3 regions of the Shimwellia blattae DSM 4481 genome follow, and region 2 is predicted to be linked to each of the others. Evidence: predicted binding sites of a transcription regulator. Region 2 holds the regulator's gene; each other region holds the start of a gene.
The links. The regulator LexA, encoded in region 2, represses DNA repair genes until DNA is damaged. The targets are predictions, from matches to a motif close to TNCTGTATGTACATACAGNA.
Positions count from the first base shown of each region.

Region 1: the regulator LexA is predicted to act here: its motif matches at 4,198-4,217, upstream of sulA (SOS-induced cell division inhibitor SulA).
Region 3: the regulator LexA is predicted to act here: its motif matches at 2,201-2,220, upstream of EBL_RS11150 (YebG family protein).

Region 1 covers NC_017910.1:2,529,364-2,535,457, forward strand. The annotation lists gene helD (DNA helicase IV) at 1-686, opposite strand, end outside; gene EBL_RS11945 (YccF domain-containing protein) at 809-1,255, shown strand; gene yccS (YccS family putative transporter) at 1,274-3,400, shown strand; gene EBL_RS11955 (TfoX/Sxy family DNA transformation protein) at 3,390-4,019, opposite strand; gene sulA (SOS-induced cell division inhibitor SulA) at 4,239-4,751, shown strand; gene ompA (porin OmpA) at 5,111-6,094, shown strand, end outside.
Region 2 covers NC_017910.1:3,790,553-3,796,646, reverse strand. The annotation lists gene ubiA (4-hydroxybenzoate octaprenyltransferase) at 1-508, shown strand, start outside; gene plsB (glycerol-3-phosphate 1-O-acyltransferase PlsB) at 578-2,998, opposite strand; gene EBL_RS17775 (diacylglycerol kinase) at 3,239-3,610, shown strand; gene lexA (transcriptional repressor LexA) at 3,720-4,331, shown strand; gene dinF (MATE family efflux transporter DinF) at 4,410-5,732, shown strand; gene zur (zinc uptake transcriptional repressor Zur) at 5,729-6,094, opposite strand, start outside.
Region 3 covers NC_017910.1:2,360,313-2,366,406, forward strand. The annotation lists gene EBL_RS11145 (prolyl oligopeptidase family serine peptidase) at 1-1,698, opposite strand, end outside; gene EBL_RS11150 (YebG family protein) at 1,876-2,187, opposite strand; gene purT (formate-dependent phosphoribosylglycinamide formyltransferase) at 2,321-3,499, shown strand; gene EBL_RS11160 (bifunctional 4-hydroxy-2-oxoglutarate aldolase/2-dehydro-3-deoxy-phosphogluconate aldolase) at 3,548-4,189, opposite strand; gene edd (phosphogluconate dehydratase) at 4,249-6,060, opposite strand.

The DNA of each region.
Region 1 (6,094 bases), 1.3 Mb from region 2:
CGGGCCACCAGAACCGATGTTTTACCGCTCCCGGCCCCTGCCAGCACCAGTGTGGATGCCTCACCATTTACCACCGCCCGGGCCTGGGAGGGGTTCAGCGGGCTACTTTCGACTGACTGGAAAAATGGCTGGTAGTCGCTGAGCATCTTCCGGGTGTAGCGCTGGTTCGCCGCCTGGCGCTGCGCTTCACCATTCTCCAGCCAGGCCAGGCACAAAGACCAGGCGGGCTGGCAGTTATCAAACAAGGCGATTCGCGCATGGGGCAGCGGCAGTGCGCTCAGCGCCTCGCGGATTTGGCCCTGCAGGCCGGCAATATCACTGCGTTTTAACCATTTTTCGCCCTGCCCGGTGGCGTTAATCGCTGCGGCCTGCTCATCCAGCACGGTGGCGGTGATCGCCGCCATCTCCTCACTCCAGCGCTGCCAGAGCCCCAGCAGATGCTGGTAAAAACGCTGGGTATCACCCCATTCGGTGCCGTGTAAACGCACCACTTTCTGATCCGGCAGCTCAAACTCCAGCTCACCCCAGACAAGGCCGCGCTTACAATGGATATCAATCAGCTGGTTGAACGGGATCAGATACCGGTGACGATCGCCGGAAACCTCAACCCCGGCGGTCAGCAGCTTAACCCGGTCATAAGGGTGCTGTGCCAGATGCTTCCCCAGCGCCGTTGCTTTTAGTTCCATGACATCCAGATCCCAGTAGGCAGAAAGGTTATTAGTTTAACTGTCTGAGAAATCACGCTCCAGGGTAAAAAACACGGTACACTTGCGGGCGTATTTATTTGTCAGCGTTATCCGGGGGAATTATGCGTACTGTTCTTAACGTTCTCAACTTTGTTCTTGGCGGTTTTCTGACCACGCTCTCATGGCTGCTGGCTACCGTGGTCAGTATTATTTGTATTTTCACATTACCGCTCACCCGCTCCTGCTGGGAGATAACCAAATTATCCCTGGTACCCTTTGGCAACGAGGCTGTCCATGTGGATGAGCTGGCGCCGGAGAGCAAAAGCCGGTTAATGAACACCGGCGGGACACTGCTTAACATTTTGTGGGTTATCTTTTTTGGCTGGTGGCTCTGCCTGCTGCATATTGCCGCCGGTATTACCCAGTGTCTGACCATCATCGGGATCCCGGTGGGGATCGCCAATTTTAAAATTGCCGCCATCGCGTTATGGCCGGTGGGGCGCCGGGTGGTACCGGTTGAAGTAGCGCAGGCCGCGCGGGAAGCGAGCGCCCGCCGTCGTTTTCAATAGTAAAAGGAACTGCTGTTCATGCTAAGCCCGCTGTTACACCGGAATACATGGAAGAGTACCTGGCTGTATAACGTCCGAATTTTACTTGCCCTTAGCGGTACTACGGGGCTGCCCTGGTATCTGGGTAATGTCACGTTAACCATTCCGCTTACCCTGGGGGTGGTGGCTGCCGCGCTGACCGATCTTGACGACCGGCTCACCGGCAGGTTACGTAATTTGCTGATAACCCTGTGCTGTTTTCTGGTCGCCTCTACATCGGTTGAACTGTTATTCCCCTATCCGTGGTTATTTGCCCTCGGTCTGATGCTCTCCAGCTGCGGGTTTATTCTGCTGGGTGGGCTTGGCCAGCGCTATGCCACCATTGCGTTCGGGGCCCTGCTGATTGCTATCTACACCATGCTGGGCATTTCGCTCTATCAGCACTGGTATCAGCAGCCCTTGTTATTACTGGCAGGCGCTGTCTGGTATAACCTGCTCACCCTGGTGGGCCACCTGCTCTTTCCCATCCGCCCGCTACAGGACAACCTGGCCCGCTGCTATGATCAGCTGGCCAGCTATCTGGAGCTGAAATCCCGGTTATTTGATCCGGATATTGAAAACGAAAGCCAGGCACCGACGCTTGAACTGGCGCTGGCTAACGGCCAGCTGGTTGCCATACTCAACCAGACCAAAGGCTCCCTGCTGACCCGTCTGCGCGGTGACCGCGGGCAACGCAGCACCCGGCGCACCCTGCATTATTACTTCCTCGCGCAGGATATTCAGGAGCGGGCCAGCTCTTCCCACGTGCAGTATCAGGCCCTGCGGGAGAAGCTGCGCCACAGCGATATTATGTTTCGTTTTCAGCGCCTGATGTCTACCCAGGCCCTCGCCTGCCAGAAACTTTCCCGCTCCATTTTGCAAAACCGGCCTTACCAGCATGATCCCTGGTTTGAACGGGCATTTACGCACCTTGATGCGGCCATCTCCCGGCTGGGCAACTGCGGGCTGAGCGGCAGTGAAATGAACGCGATTCGCTTCCTTATGAAGAATCTGCGCGCCATTGATGCGCAGCTGGCGACCGTTGAATCGGAACAGGCGCTGGCGGCACCGGCGGGCAGCACGGAAAACACCCTCGCGGACGACAGCCTGCACGGGATGAGCGATATCTGGCTGCGGCTGAGCCGCAATTTTACGCCTGAGTCTGCCCTGTTTCGCCATGCGGTCAGAATGTCGGTGGTGCTCAGTATCGGGTATGCCTTTATTCAGATAACCGGGATGCAGCACGGTTACTGGATCCTGCTCACCAGCCTGTTTGTCTGCCAGCCAAACTACAACGCCACGCGCCACCGCCTGGCGCTGCGTATTGTCGGCACCCTGGCCGGTGTTGCCATTGGCCTGCCGGTGCTGTGGCTGGTGCCCTCCGTGGAGGGCCAGCTGTTGCTGATTGTGATTACCGGGGTCCTGTTTTTTGCCTTCCGTAATGTGCAGTACGCCCACGCTACGTTGTTTATCACCCTGCTGGTGCTGCTCTGTTTCAACCTGCTGGGTGAAGGGTTTGAGGTGGCGCTACCGCGGGTTATCGATACCCTGCTGGGCTGTGCCATCGCCTGGGCGGCGGTCAGCTTTATCTGGCCGGACTGGAAATTCCGCCACCTGCCACGCGTGGTGAGCCGGGCGCTGGACGCCAACTGCCGCTATCTGGATGCCATTCTGGAGCAGTACCACCAGGGGCGGGATAACCGGCTTGCCTACCGCATAGCCCGGCGGGACGCCCACAACAGCGATGCGGATTTTGCCTCGGTGGTGTCGAATATGTCGTCAGAGCCGGGAATGACCCAGGAAGACAGGGATAATGCGTTCCGGTTGCTGTGCCTGAACCATACCTTTAACAGTTATATTTCCGCCCTCGGGGCCCACAGGGAAAAACTCACCCGCCCGGATATCCTCGGCCTGCTGGATGACGCAGTCTGCTATGTGGATGATGCTCTGCACCAGCGGCCGGTTGATGAAGAACGGGTGAGCAAAGCATTCAGCGGGTTATCAGAGCGGATCAGGGCCTGCCAGCCAGACAGCGACACCAAAGAGCCGCTGGTCATTCAGCAAATCGGGCTGATCATTGCGCTACTGCCAGAGATAACCCGGCTCCGGCGCCAGGCTAATCTATAGACAGATTGCCTGAACGGTCGCGCTGTAAGGCCAGCCACCACTCCTGTAGCTCCCGGCGACGCGCCGCCGGGAGCGCCGCCAGGTGCACCCCGCGAATGGCGCCCTCCAGGGCATACAGAATATTAATGCCGATAAACGGATGCACTTTGCGCAATTTTATCCAGCATGCCCGGGCCCCCAGATGGATCAGGGTGTTAACGTCATCGACCCCCACGTCCTGCAACAGCATTTCAATTCTCAGCGATAAGTTAGGCAGATCTTTCAGGCGCTGCGCTGCCTTGCGGCTTTGCTTTTCATCCTGCGCACAGCGCAGTGACTCGCGGGAAAGGGTTAACAGCTGGTGCTTGTCTTCCCAGAGCTCATCATCAACGTGGTAGTATTGTAAGGCCACCGCCCGGCCCCGTTTATGGATCGAAAGCATCCCGGGTTCCCGGCGGCTCACGTAGGTTGCGGCCTGCTCGCAGGCGCGCAGATACAGCTCCCCTTCTGCCACCATGGCGAACACGGTGTTGTCCACAAACAGACTGTACCCGCCAAACAGCGCCCGGTGCTTAATTTCCCCAAGTTCTGACAAGTATTCTCGGGATGCCCGGATCCGCTCAAGCGATGCTTTTTTCATATAAAAATCCTTATTAATTAATAGATAAAGTTCAGTTTGCTCTATTAACGGATCCGCTATATGCACGTTAAGCAACTTGATCATCCCGGGCAATCACAATTTTATGATCCGGCAAAGTACAGCGAGAATTTGCGAGTCAGTTTCAGAAATTCCGGTTGATCTTTACGCCGCACCGGATTACTGTATATTCATACAGTACACCGTAAGGATGAACCGACTATGCACTCACCTGCTCAGCACACTGTCAGAAATACCCGCCCTGCCGCCCACCCTGTTGCGGGGGAAACACATCGCGCCCGGAATGCATGCCAGGGGCTGGTCAGTGAAGTTGTCTATAATGAGGGTCAGCCTGGGTTAACACAGTTACTGTTACTGCCGCTGCTGCAACAACTGGGGCAGCAGTCACGCTGGCAGCTGTGGCTTACCCCGCAGCAAAAACTGAGCCGCCACTGGGTGCAGGATGTGGGCCTTCCTTTATCGAAGGTGATGCAGGTCAGCCAGATGGGGCCTTCTACCATGGTAGACGCCATGGAAAAGGCACTGCGTACCGGTAACTACAGTGTGGTGGTGGGGTGGTTACCTGGTGAATTATCAGACTATGATCATCGCAGGCTGACGAACGCAGCGGAACAGGGTAACGCGATTGGCCTGATTATGCGTCCCACTCCAGGGCATTCTGTGAAGTCAGGACCACAAAATTCTCTAAAAATTCATTCTGGATTGTATCATTAAGTAAATTTTCAGATTTGTCCCGACTTTTTTTTTGCGCTACCGTCAACTACTTGTTACACAGCAGAAAACCCCACAACTACAGGGTTTAGCCGTGATATTGCTGAATTTTTGTGGGTCAAAAAAACAGCAAAAATGTTGAGTTTTGTAAAAACTGATCGTTTTTATTCATATACCTGACTGACTTCACACTTGTAAGTTTTTCGCGACGTTGTAGACTTTACCGTACCTGGGGTGTTCATCATAAGCTGAAACAATCAGCACAGTTACAAATGAATGCCTGTCTGGTGAAGGATTTAACCGTCGGCTTTAAAATAGCTTTAAAGCCTGCGGGAATTTTGGATGATAACGAGGCGCAAAAAATGAAAAAGACAGCTATCGCAATTGCAGTGGCTCTGGCTGGCTTCGCTACTGTAGCGCAGGCCGCTCCTAAAGATAATACCTGGTACGCAGGTGGTAAACTGGGTTGGTCTCAGTATCATGACACCGGTTTCTACGGTAATGGCTACCAGAACAACAACGGTGCTACTCATGAAAGCCAGCTGGGCGCAGGCGCGTTCGGTGGTTATCAGGTAAACCCGTACCTGGCATTTGAAGGTGGTTACGACTGGTTAGGCCGTATGCCGTACAAAGGCGACCAGGTTAACGGCGCTTTCAAATCTCAGGGCGTTCAGCTGACTGCTAAACTCAGCTACCCGATCTATGACGATCTGGATATCTATACCCGTCTGGGTGGTATGGTATGGCGCGCTGACGCTAAAAACAACGTAGTTGGCGGCGATCGTCGTAGCAACCACGATACCGGCGTTTCTCCGGTATTCGCAGGTGGTGTTGAATACGCATGGACCCCGTCCATCGCTACTCGTCTGGAATACCAGTGGATCAACAACATTGGTGACGCTGGTACCGTTGGTACTCGTCCGGACAACGGCATGCTGAGCGTGGGCGTTTCCTACCGTTTCGGTCAGGACGAAGCTGCACCGGTTGTAGCTCCGGCTCCGGCCCCGGCTCCTCAGGTACAGACCAAACACTTCACCCTGAAGTCTGACGTACTGTTCAACTTCAACAAATCTACCCTGAAACCGGAAGGTCAGCAGGCACTGGATCAGCTGTACACCCAGCTGAGCAACCTGGATCCGAAAGACGGCGCAGTAGTTGTTCTGGGCTACACCGACCGCATCGGTTCTGACGCTTACAACCAGCGTCTGTCCCAGCAGCGTGCTCAGTCCGTTGTTGACTACCTGGTATCTAAAGGTATCCCGGCAGGTAAAATCACTGCTCAGGGCCAGGGTGAATCTAACCCGGTTACCGGTAACACCTGTGACAACGTTAAGAAACGTGCTGCT
Region 2 (6,094 bases):
CGTGGCGGGGCTGGCCCTGGCCTGGGTATACCCGTTTATGAAGCGCTACACGCATCTGCCCCAGGTGGTTCTGGGGGCGGCGTTTGGCTGGTCTATCCCGATGGCCTTCGCCGCCGTGAGCGAGTCCGTGCCCCTGAGCTGCTGGCTGATGTTCCTGGCCAATATTTGCTGGGCGGTGGCCTATGATACCCAGTACGCCATGGTAGACCGGGACGACGATATAAAAATTGGCGTGAAATCAACGGCCATTCTGTTTGGCCGCTTCGATAAGCTGATTATCGGGCTGTTGCAGCTGGCGGTGCTGGCGCTGATGGTGCTGCTGGGCGGGATAAACGGGCTGGGGTTTGCCTTTTACGCGGCCATTGTGCTGGCCGGTGCGCTGTTTATCTACCAGCAGAAGCTGATAGCCGGTCGCGAGCGCGAGCTGTGCTTTAAAGCGTTTATGAACAATAACTATGTGGGGCTGGTGCTGTTTATCGGCCTGGTGCTGAGTTATCTGCACCTCTGAGGGGAACGCAGTCGCGCGGTAAAAAAACAGGCGGGACAATTCCCGCCTGTGTTGTTTTTAGCGCCCGGGTTATGCGTCCTGGGCGTCGCTTTCGATGGTCAGGCGCACATCCGGCATGATGAGGTCCGCCAGCATCCGGTAGACCTTCAGGGTCTCATCCGGCTCGGCATCGCCCGTATCGCTGATGTAGCCTTCATCGCGCAGGGTCAGCACCAGGGTTGAGAACACCGCCTTATCGAAGAATTCCGGGGCGTTGATCCCGTGCAGCACGGATAACCGCTGGGCCAGTGTCCGGCTCTCTTTTTCCAGCGTCCCGCGGTTAATTGACGGGTTAGCGCTCAGCAGCCAGAAGGTAATGGCGTAACGCTGTACCGTTTCCCGGGCACCGGCGGCCAGCAGCTGTAGCGTCCGGGAGTGGGTTGGCGTGACCCGCAGCAGGGAGTCATCCACAGCAATCAGCTCCTGGCGCGCCAGCTCGGCGATCAGTTTATCCACCACGCCCGGCAGCTCGCTGATGTCCCAGCGCAGGAACAGCTCGGCTTTGAGCATCGGGTAGAGCACTTCGACCTGGCGCAGCAGCTCACCGCGGGCGATTTTGCGGTGCTGGGTGATGATCGACGCCAGCAGCGAAGGCAGGATCAGCATGTGCATGATGTTGTTACGGTAGTAAGTCATCAGCACCGCCTGCTCGCGGGGCAGAATAATAATATCGCCGATGGTGTCCTTTTCGACCTCGAACTTATTCATCTGCAGCGCGTGGTTGATGAGCGCTTCGCTGGTGAGGGCGGGCACGGTGGTGTCTTTGGCGTAAGGCACATTACGCATCAGCGCCAGGTAGCAATCCAGCTGGGAGGTTAACTGTTCGCGGGTCAGCGAACGCTGCCGGGAGGCAAGCAGCGCCGTGCAGCACAGGTTCATGGCGTTCGCGGCCCCGGCGTTGTTAATGCGCGTCATCAGCATACCGGCGATGTTGTTCACCGTCGGGGTCAGCCAGGCAGGGCGCACCGCTTCAATGGGGTCAATGGACTCGCGCCACTCAGGCACATGCTGGTTGAGGAAGGTCATCAGCGGCAGCGGTTCACCGAAGTTAACATACCCCTGGCCCAGGTTACGCAGCTTGCTCAGGCCGCGCACCATCTGCATAAAGCCTTCTTTTTCTTTGGTGGCACCGCGCAGCTCTTTCGCGTAGGTGCCCACCTCCATCACATGCTCATAGCCGATATAAATCGGCACCAGGGTTATCGGGCGGTTACCGCCGCGCAGCATGGCCTGGATGGTCATCGACAGGGTGCCGGTTTTCGGATCCAGCAACCGGCCGGTACGGGAGCGGCCGCCCTCAACGAAATATTCCACCGAGTAGCCACGGGTAAACAGCTCCCCGAGGTATTCGCGAAAGACCGTGGAGTAGAGCTTATTGCCCTTAAAGGTGCGGCGGATAAAAAACGCCCCCAGGCGGCGGAAAATCGGCCCGGCGGGCCAGAAGTTCAGGTTGATACCGGCAGCGATATGTGGCGGCACCAGCCCCTGGTGATACAGTACGTAAGACAGCAGCAAATAGTCCATATGGCTGCGGTGGCAGGGCACATAGACCAGTTCATGGCCTTCATGGGCCAGCTGACGCACGCGCTCGGCGTTATGGACGTTGATCCCCTGGTAGAGGCGGTTCCAGGTAAAACCGAGGATCCGGTCGCTCATGCGGATAGCTTCGTAAGAGAAGTTGGCCGCGATCTCCTCCATCAGCGCCACGGCATTCTGCTGGGCCTTCTCATGGGAAATTTTCTTACTGCGGGCTTCGTCTTCTACCGCTTTGGCAATCGCTTTGGAGGCCAGCAGCTTATTGAACAGATCCTGGCGCACCGGCAGGCGCGGGCCAACCGCCGCCAGGCGCTGGCGGGCAAAATGCATCCGCGCGACGCGCGCCAGCTTCTGGGCGATGGATTTGTCAGTGCCGTGTTCGGTGGCCATCCAGCGTAATGAGACCGGCGGCGAGAAGCGCACAAAGCTGTCGCGGCCCAGCCAGAAGACGGCAGAGAATTTCTGAATGCCGTTAAGCATCCGCAGCGGCGGGTTCACTTCCCCTTTTTCCCGGCCCGGTGCGCGGCCGAACATCACGGAGACCGGCACCAGCTGCACATCCAGATCCGGGTTCGCCCGGTGGAGATCCAGATACTGGTGAAACAGCTTAATGGTCTCTTCTTTTGGCGCGTAATAGGTGAACACCCGCGGCCCACCGTGGACGAACACATAGCGCGGCAGCTCGGTGCCGTCTATTTCAAGAGGTTCAAGGGGATCCGGAAGATCATGGGCCAGACACTGGGCACGCAGCGTCAGCAGGTCTGCCTTGGAATTATAAGGCAGCACATACATAATCGGGCGTGAGGTATCCAGGCCCAGTTCAGGAGCCGGATCCGCCGGAATAGATTTGCTTTTTACCATCAGACTTAATGGTAAATTCAGTAACTTATAGTAAATACTTGGCCAGCCTGACATAAACGATGTAAAGCCTCTGGGTTAATCATGCAAATGCGCTGCAAGAATATCAGAAAACAGTGTGGATTTCTGTGCCCTGTCGCGACCCTTTTTGCCACACAACCGCGCCCGGCCTTTTCCCGGGCCGGACCGGGTGGCGGTGCGGGGATAACCGGTGTGCAACGGGCTGTATTAATGAGAAACTTTCACAGTATATAATCGGCCCCCCGACAACGGGCTTTTTTTCATAAGGCATTTTTCATGGCAAATACATCCGCAACCGGGTTAACCCGGATCATTAAAGCAGCAGGTTACTCGTGGAAAGGCATCAAAGCCGCATGGATCAACGAAGCGGCCTTCCGCCAGGAGGGGATGCTGTCTATTGTGGGGATTATTGTCGCCTGCTGGCTGGATGTTGACCCGGTCGCCCGGATCCTGCTGATAGGCTCTCTGGTGCTGGTGATGATCGTAGAGATCCTCAACAGCGCCATTGAAGCGGTGGTTGACCGTATTGGTCTGGAGCACCATGAGCTCTCTGGCCGGGCGAAGGATATGGCCTCGGCGGCGGTGCTGTTTGCGCTGTTACTGGCGCTGTTTATCTGGGTTGTGCTGCTCTGGCAGTATTTCCGTTAAGCCTCGCAAAACCGGTAAGTGGCTGGTTTTTTTACGGGCCGTATGGTTCCAAAATCACCGAAGACTGTATATACTCACAGCATAACTGTATATACACCCAGGGGGCGGAATGAAAGCATTAACAACCAGGCAGCAAGAGGTGTTTGATCTTATCCGGGATCATATCAGCCAGACCGGTATGCCACCGACCCGTGCTGAAATCGCCCAGCGCCTGGGGTTCCGTTCCCCGAATGCGGCGGAAGAGCACCTGAAAGCTCTGGCCCGTAAAGGGGCCATTGAGATTGTGTCCGGCGCGTCCCGTGGCATCCGCCTGCTGCAGGAAGAGGAAGAAGAGGGCTTACCGCTGGTTGGCCGCGTGGCCGCAGGTGAGCCTCTCCTGGCCCAGCAGCATATTGAAGGCCATTATCAGGTCGATCCTCAGTTGTTTAAACCCAGTGCGGATTTTCTGCTGCGCGTTAGCGGCATGTCGATGAAAGACATCGGCATTATGGATGGCGATCTGCTGGCGGTGCATAAAACCCAGGAAGCGCGCAACGGCCAGGTGATTGTGGCGCGCATTGACGACGAAGTAACGGTAAAGCGCCTGAAAAAACAGGGCAATACCGTGCAGCTGCTGCCTGAAAACAGCGAATTCAGCCCGATAGTGGTTGACCTGCGCGAGCAGAACTTCACCATTGAAGGGCTGGCCGTTGGGGTTATCCGCAACGGTGAATGGCTGTAATTCCACCCCTTCTTTTCTGACTGACCGTAGCGCCCCCGGGGCGCTACGGTGTTGTTTTGCCTCTTTTTCGGGTATCTCATGACGTTCTTCTCTACAGCGGATCGGGCCTTGTGGCGCCTGGCGCTGCCCATGATATTTTCCAATGTTACTGTCCCGCTGCTGGGGCTGGTGGATACTGCCGTTATCGGCCACCTGGACAGCCCGGATTACCTGGGCGGTGTGGCGGTGGGGGCCACGGTAACCAGCTTTTTGTTTATGCTGCTGCTGTTTTTACGCATGAGTACCACCGGGCTGACCGCCCAGGCCTACGGGGCCCGGGACCCTCTCGGGCTGGCCCGGGCACTGGCCCAGCCGCTACTGATTGCCCTGGTCGCCGGGGTGGCGATTTTACTGTTCCGGGCGCCGCTTATTGATCTGGCGCTGCATCTGGTGGGCGGCAGCGATGCGGTGCTGCACCAGGCCCGGCGATTCCTTGAGATCCGCTGGCTCAGCGCCCCGGCCGCACTGGCGAATATGGTGCTGCTGGGCTGGCTGCTGGGTGTGCAGTATGCCCGGGCACCGGTTATTCTGCTGGTGGTGGGGAATATCCTCAATATTGTGCTGGATCTCTGGCTGGTGGTCGGGGCCGGTATGAACGTGCAGGGGGCCGCACTGGCAACCGTTGTGGCTGAATACGCCACGCTTGCGACCGGCGCGCTGATGGCCTGGAAAGTGCTCAGGCTGCGCGGCGTGTCTGCGGCCATGCTGCGCCAGGCCTGGCGCGGCGATCTCGGGCGTCTGCTGGCGCTGAACCGCGACATTATGCTGCGATCGCTGCTGATCCAGCTCTGTTTTGCCTCTATTACCGTACTGGGTGCCCGCCAGGGTAACGATATTGTGGCGGTAAACGCCCTGCTGATGACCTTTCTGACCTTTACCGCCTACGCGCTGGATGGCTTTGCCTATGCGGTGGAGGCCCACTCGGGCCAGGCGTTTGGTGCCCGGGACCGCAGCCAGCTGCTGACCGTATGGTACGCGGCCTGCCGCCAGGCGGGCCTGGTGGCGCTGGGCTTTGCGCTGGCATACGCCCTGTGCGGCGGGGCGATTATTGACGCGCTGACCTCGATTACCCCACTGCGTGAGCTGGCCCGCCACTATCTGTGGTGGCAAATTGCGCTGCCGCTGGTGGGGGTCTGGTGCTACCTGCTGGACGGGATGTTTGTCGGGGCCACGCGCGGGCGCGAGATGCGCAACAGTATGGCGATAGCCGCCGCCGGTTTTGGCCTGGCCCTGCTGGCCCTTCCCGGGCTCGGGAACCACGGCTTATGGCTGGCGCTGCTGGTGTTTCTGGCGTTACGCGGCCTGTCGCTGGGCTGGATGTGGCGCAGGCTGTGGCGCCAGGACAGGTGGTTTGCCGGTTAACTGCGGCCGCGTTTTTTTACCGTAATACTGTGGTCATGGGAGCACTGCTCAGGGTGGCGGCAGGTTTCCACTTCCACACAGGCGGCGCACAGGCCGTGCGCCTCAATCACGTTATGGTGCAGCGCAAACCCGGATTTTGCCGCCAGGCTCTGCATAATATCTTCAACCCCCTGGGCGCACTCTTCCTTTACTACACCGCAACGGTCGCATATAAACATGGCTGAGGTATGCGTTGGTTGATCAAACAGATGGCACAATACATAGCTGTTGGTGGACTCAACCTTATGGACAAAACCCTGCTCCAGCAGGAAATCCAGCGCCCGGTAAACGGTAGGCGGCTTGGCCTGGGGCTCAGAAACCCG
Region 3 (6,094 bases), 1.4 Mb from region 2:
CAGCATGGTGGTCAGCACATCCACAAAGGGCACCTGGGCCACGATGCCGCGAAACAGCGTCGGGCGCATATTGACCACCGCCCCCATCAGTAACCCGCCAGCGCTGCCCCCCATCCCGTACAGATACCCGGGGTCGCCATAACCCTGCGCCAGCAGGGCGTCACACACCTGCAGGTAGTCCGTAAAGGTGTTCATTTTGTGGTCCAGCTTGCCCTCTTCATACCACTGCTGGCCCAGCTCGCCGCCGCCGCGGATATGGGCAATCGCCACTACAAAACCGCGATCCAGCAGGCTCAGGCGGCTGGGGCTGAAATCGGCGTCGATACTGCTGCCGTATGCGCCATAGCCATAGACCAGCAGCGGGTTGGCCCCTTTGCGAAAATGGCGGCGGTGATACACCACCGAGACGGGGATCTGCGCGCCATCTTCCGCCCGGACCCACAACCGCTCGCTGCGGTAATCGCAGGCCTGGTAGCCGGGCACCTCCTGCTGTTTGAGTACCACCCGCTCCCCGGTGTCCATATTCAGGGCATACAGGGTGTCTGCGGCGGTCATGGAGGAGTATCCGTAACGCAGCCACGGGGTGTCGGGCTCCGGATTGGTGGCGACCCAGGTCACGTAGGCCGGGTCATCAAAAGCGATGCGCGATTCGGCGCGGGTCTGGCGGTGAATTAAGCGCAGTTGGGTCAGCCCCTGTTCGCGCTCTTCCAGCACCAGCCAGCGGCTGAACAGGGTAAAACTCTCCAGCATGACATCCTGGCGGTGGGCAATCAGCGTTTTCCAGGCGCTCTCCTCCGCCACCCGGGAGCGGTACAGGGCGAAGTTCTTGCCCTCCCGGTTCGAGCGGATATAAAACCAGTGCTGGTAGTGGTCGATACTGTACTCATGATCGTGACGCCGTGGCAGAAAGCTCACCGGCTCAGCCTGCTGATCGTCGGCATCCAGCAGCAGAATTTCGCTGGTGCTGGTACTGGAGAGGTAGATAAGCACATATTTGCGCGATGTGGACTTACTCAGGCTGACGTAATAGCGCTCGTCGCGCTCTTCGTAAATCAGCGTATCCTCACGGCCAGGCGACCCTACCCGGTGGCGCCAGACCTGGTAGGGCAACAGGGTTTGCGGATGCTTGCGGATGTAATACAGGGTGGCGCCATCATTGGCCCAGACAAAACTGGCAGAGACATTTTCCAGGGTTTCCGGATACCAGTTGCCGCTCTCCAGATCCTTAAAGCGCAGCCCGTACTGGCGGCGTGAAAGGTAGTCCTCCGCCACGGCCATGATCCGGTTATCCGTGCTGACGCTCATCCCCCCCATGTCCCAGAATTCGCTGCCGGCGGCGCGCTGGTTGCCATCAAGCAGAATGTCCCACGCATCCGGGGTACAGGTGGCAACCGGCTGGCGCTGGTAGACCGGGTACTCGCCGCCGGATTCATAAATATGCCGGTAGCGGTAGCCGTTTTTCTCCCAGGGGGCGGAGGCATCCCGCTGGGGAATACGCTGCAGGATCTCACCAAGCAGCGTGTCGCGCAGATCGTTCTGGCTGGCCATGATCTGCCTGCCGTACTGATTTTCCTGCTCCAGATAGCTCAGTATCTGTGGATCAGTCCGGGTGTCGTCCCGCAGCCAGTAGTAGTTATCAATGCGGGTTTCACCATGCAGCGTCATGGCGTGGGGAATTTTTTTTGCTTTTGGTGGCATGTGGCTTCACTGATTTACACAGAGTTCAGATATTCGGGCCGCCCCGTGGCTGCCCGTGTAAGCGGTATAGTGCACCTTGCCGGTTTTATATTCCACTCTCGCGACCACGTATCCGTGTGCCTGCCGGGGGGTTACCCCACCCTGGTTACTGAAACTCTGGTACAAAATGGCAGAACTTCAAGCCGGGGCTCCGGCGGCTTTGCGCTTGCGGGCCGGGGCGGGCTCCGCTGCGGGTGCTGTGCTGGCCGCCGCCCCGGGCAGGTTGCCGGTTTTCAGCACCGCACTTAACGTATCCCGCTGCTCTGCCAGCCACATGGCCAGTGCCTCCTGCTGCCGGGCTTCAAGCTCAACCGGCCCCTGTTCAAGCCACTGCTCCAGGGTGGCGGCAAGATCGAGCATTTTGTCGTAGGCGTCAGCCTCCTTTTTACTGGCGAAAGCCATTTTTTCTTCACCCTCTCTGATAACCACATACTTGACGACAACGGCCATTACTGACTCCATTAACTGTGTTTTTATACAGTATAATCAATTATCTGCTCTGGCTCAAGGCAACAACACTCCCTATACGCAATCGTTTTCGTATATACTGCGCCGGTCATCAATTACGCCAGGAACAGAAATTATGTCTATGTTGGGAACCGCGCTACGCCCGGCAGCCACGCGCGTGATGCTGCTGGGTGCCGGTGAGCTGGGTAAAGAAGTTGCCATTGAGTGCCAGCGCCTCGGGCTGGAAGTCATCGCCGTAGACCGCTACCCGGATGCCCCGGCAATGCATGTTGCCCACCGCAGCCATGTTATCAATATGCTGGACGGCGAAGCGCTGAAGGCGCTGGTCGCCCGGGAGATGCCGGACTATATCGTACCGGAGATCGAAGCCATCGCCACCGATACCCTGCTGGAGCTGGAGCAAAAAGGCCAGCGGGTTGTGCCCTGCGCCAGGGCCACAAGCCTGACCATGAACCGTGAAGGTATCCGCCGCCTGGCGGCTGAAACCCTTGGCCTGCCCACCTCCCGCTACCGTTTTGCCGGTGACGAAGCCAGCTTTCGCCAGGCGGTGGCAGAGATTGGCCTGCCGTGTATCGTAAAACCGGTAATGAGCTCTTCCGGCAAGGGGCAGACGTTTATTCGCCGCGCAGAGCAACTGAGCGATGCCTGGCAGTACGCCCAGCAAGGCGGGCGTGCCGGTGCCGGGCGGGTGATCGTTGAAGGGGTTGTGAATTTTGATTTCGAAATCACCCTGCTTACCGTCAGCGCGGTAGACGGGATCCACTTCTGCGCCCCCATCGGCCACCGCCAGGAAGACGGGGATTACCGCGAGTCCTGGCAGCCCCAGCAGATGAGCCCCCTCGCCCTGTCCCGGGCCCGGGATATCTCCGCGAAAGTGGTGGAGGCTCTGGGCGGTTACGGGGTGTTCGGGGTGGAGCTGTTTGTCTGCGACGATGAGGTTATCTTCAGTGAGGTCTCCCCCCGTCCGCACGACACCGGGATGGTGACCATGATATCCCAGAACCTGTCAGAGTTTGCCCTGCATGTACGCGCCTTTACCGGCCTGCCGGTCGGGGCTATCCGCCAGTACGGCCCGGGGGCGTCGGCGGTGATTCTGCCCACGCTCACCAGCGACAATATTAAATTCGCCCGCCTGGCAGAGGCGCTGGGCGCAGACACGCAGATTCGCCTGTTCGGCAAACCGGAGATTAACGGTACGCGTCGTTTAGGGGTGGCGCTTGCAAGTGGGGAGACGCTCGAGGAGGCGATTGTCCGGGCCAGACAGGCCGCAGCAACAGTCGATATCCTGCCTTAAAAGAAAAATCCCCCCGCATTGCGGGGGGATTTCAGACAGGGGCGAGACTTACAGTTTCGCGCCGGCAACGGCTTCTTTTGCCAGGGTGGTGATACGCGCGAAATCACCGGATTCCATCGCGTCGTCCGGCACCAGCCAGGAGCCGCCAACACACAGCACGCTTTTCAGCGCCAGGTAGTCGCGGTAGTTAGCCGGAGAGATACCGCCGGTCGGGCAGATACGCAGCTGTGAGAACGGGCCAGAAATGGCTTTCAGGGCTTTCACGCCGCCGTTTGCTTCCGCCGGGAAGAATTTGAACTCTTTCAGACCGTAGTCCATACCCAGCATCAGTTCAGACACGGTGGCAACACCCGGGATCAGCGGGATCGGGCCTTCGTTAGCGGCTTTCAGCAGTGCTTCGGTCAGCCCCGGGCTGATAGCAAACTGCGCGCCTGCGGCGGTCACTTCAGCCAGCTGCTGTGGGTTGGTGACAGTACCGGCACCGACAATCGCGTCCGGCACTTCTTTGGCGATCAGGCGAATAGCCTCTACGGCACATTCCGTGCGCAGGGTCACTTCCAGAACGCGCACGCCACCGGCAACCAGTGCTTTCGCCATCGGTACCGCGTGTTCCAGTTTTTTAATCACAATAACAGGAATGACCGGACCGGTTTTCAGGATCTGTTCCGCACTTGTTTTCCAGTTTTTCATCAGAGACTCTCTCCCGTAAATTTAATCAGTGGTTGCGCCCCCAGGGGGGCGCTGATAACTCAAAATTTAATGCACGTTGCGCCCTGCTCTGCGCCAGACATATTTTCACGCAGTGCGCCGAACAGTTCCCGGCCCGTTCCCACGCGCTCAGCGCTGAAGTCCGGATGGAACGCTTCACGTTTTGCGAGCTCCGCCTCATCAACCAGTAAGGTCAACTCGCCGGTCTGCCCGTTAACCCGGATCATGTCGCCATTTTGTACTTTTGCCAGCGGGCCGCCGTCGTAGGCTTCCGGGGTGACATGAATAACGGACGGCACTTTACCAGAGGCACCGGACAGGCGCCCGTCAGTGACCAGCGCAACTTTGAAACGGCGGTCCAATAATACACCAAGTGGCGGCATCAGTTTATGTAATTCTGGCATACCGTTCGCTTTTGGCCCCTGATGGCGGACAACAACAACGCAATCGCGGTCTAATTCGCCCGCTTCGAAGGCCGGGAGCACATCGTGCTGGCTCTCAAAGACCACGGCCGGTGCTTCAATAATCTGGTTTTCAACCGGTACGGCGGAGATTTTCATTACCGCACGGCCCAGGTTGCCGCTCATCACTTTGGTGCCACCGTGGTGGGAGAACGGTTTTTCCAGGCTGGCAATCACGTCTTTATCCAGGGATTCGGTCGGACCGTCACGCCATGCCAGTTTGCCGTTATCCAGCCAGGGTTCCATGGTGTAGTGTTTCAGGCCAAAGCCTGCCACGGTGTGCACATCTTCAAACAGCAGGCCGCCTTTGAGCAGCTCACGTACCAGCACCGGGATACCGCCCGCTGCCTGGAAGTGGTTAATGTCTGCCGGGCCGTTAGGGTAAATACGCGCCAGCAGCGGCACGATGTCAGAAATTTCAGAGATATCATCCCAGTTAATGATGATCCCGGCGGCGCGCGCCATGGCAACCATGTGCATAGTATGGTTGGTAGAGCCACCGGTCGCCAGCAGGGCAACGATCCCGTTGACCACCACTTTCTCGTCGACCATTTTACCAATCGGCATCCACTCGTTACCGTTGCCGGTAAAGCGGGTTACCTGGCGGGCGGCGGCGGCGGTCAGCTCATGGCGCAGTGTGGCGTCCGGGTGTACAAACGAGGAGCCCGGCAGCTGCATGCCCATAAATTCAATCACCATCTGGTTGGTGTTGGCCGTACCGTAGAAGGTACAGGTACCCGGCGCATGGTAGGAGGCGGCTTCCGCATCCAGCAGGGCAGCGCGGTCCACTTTACCTTCAGCATACAGCTGGCGAATACGTACTTTTTCTTTGTTCGGCAGGCCGCTGGACATCGGACCGGCGGGAACAAACACCGCAGGCAGGTGACCAAAAGAGAAGGCCGCCATTGCCAGCCCCGGGACAATCTTGTCACACACCCCGAGGAACAGCGCGCCATCAAACATATTGTGAGACAGCCCCACCGCCGCAGACATGGCGATCACTTCACGGCTCAGTAAAGAGAGCTCCATCCCGTCCTGGCCCTGGGTCACACCGTCACACATGGCCGGAACGCCACCCGCGACCTGGGCTACCGCCCCGACTTCATGCAGCGCTTTGCGGATCTGCTCCGGGTAGTGCTCATAAGGCTGGTGCGCGGACAACATATCGTTGTAAGCGGTAATGATCCCGATATTGTTGCGCAACATACTCTTGAGCGAGGCTTTATCATCCGGCTGGCAGGCCGCGAAACCGTGGGCCAGGTTGCCGCAGGCCAGCTCGGAACGGTGGACGGTTTTGGTCTTCGCTTTCTCGATACGGGCCAGGTAGGCTTCACGAGTCGGACGAGAGCGTTCAATAATGCGCTCTGTTACGCGTAACAAATTCGGGTTCATAATGGATCCTCATAAAGTTTCTGCCGGAGCAGGC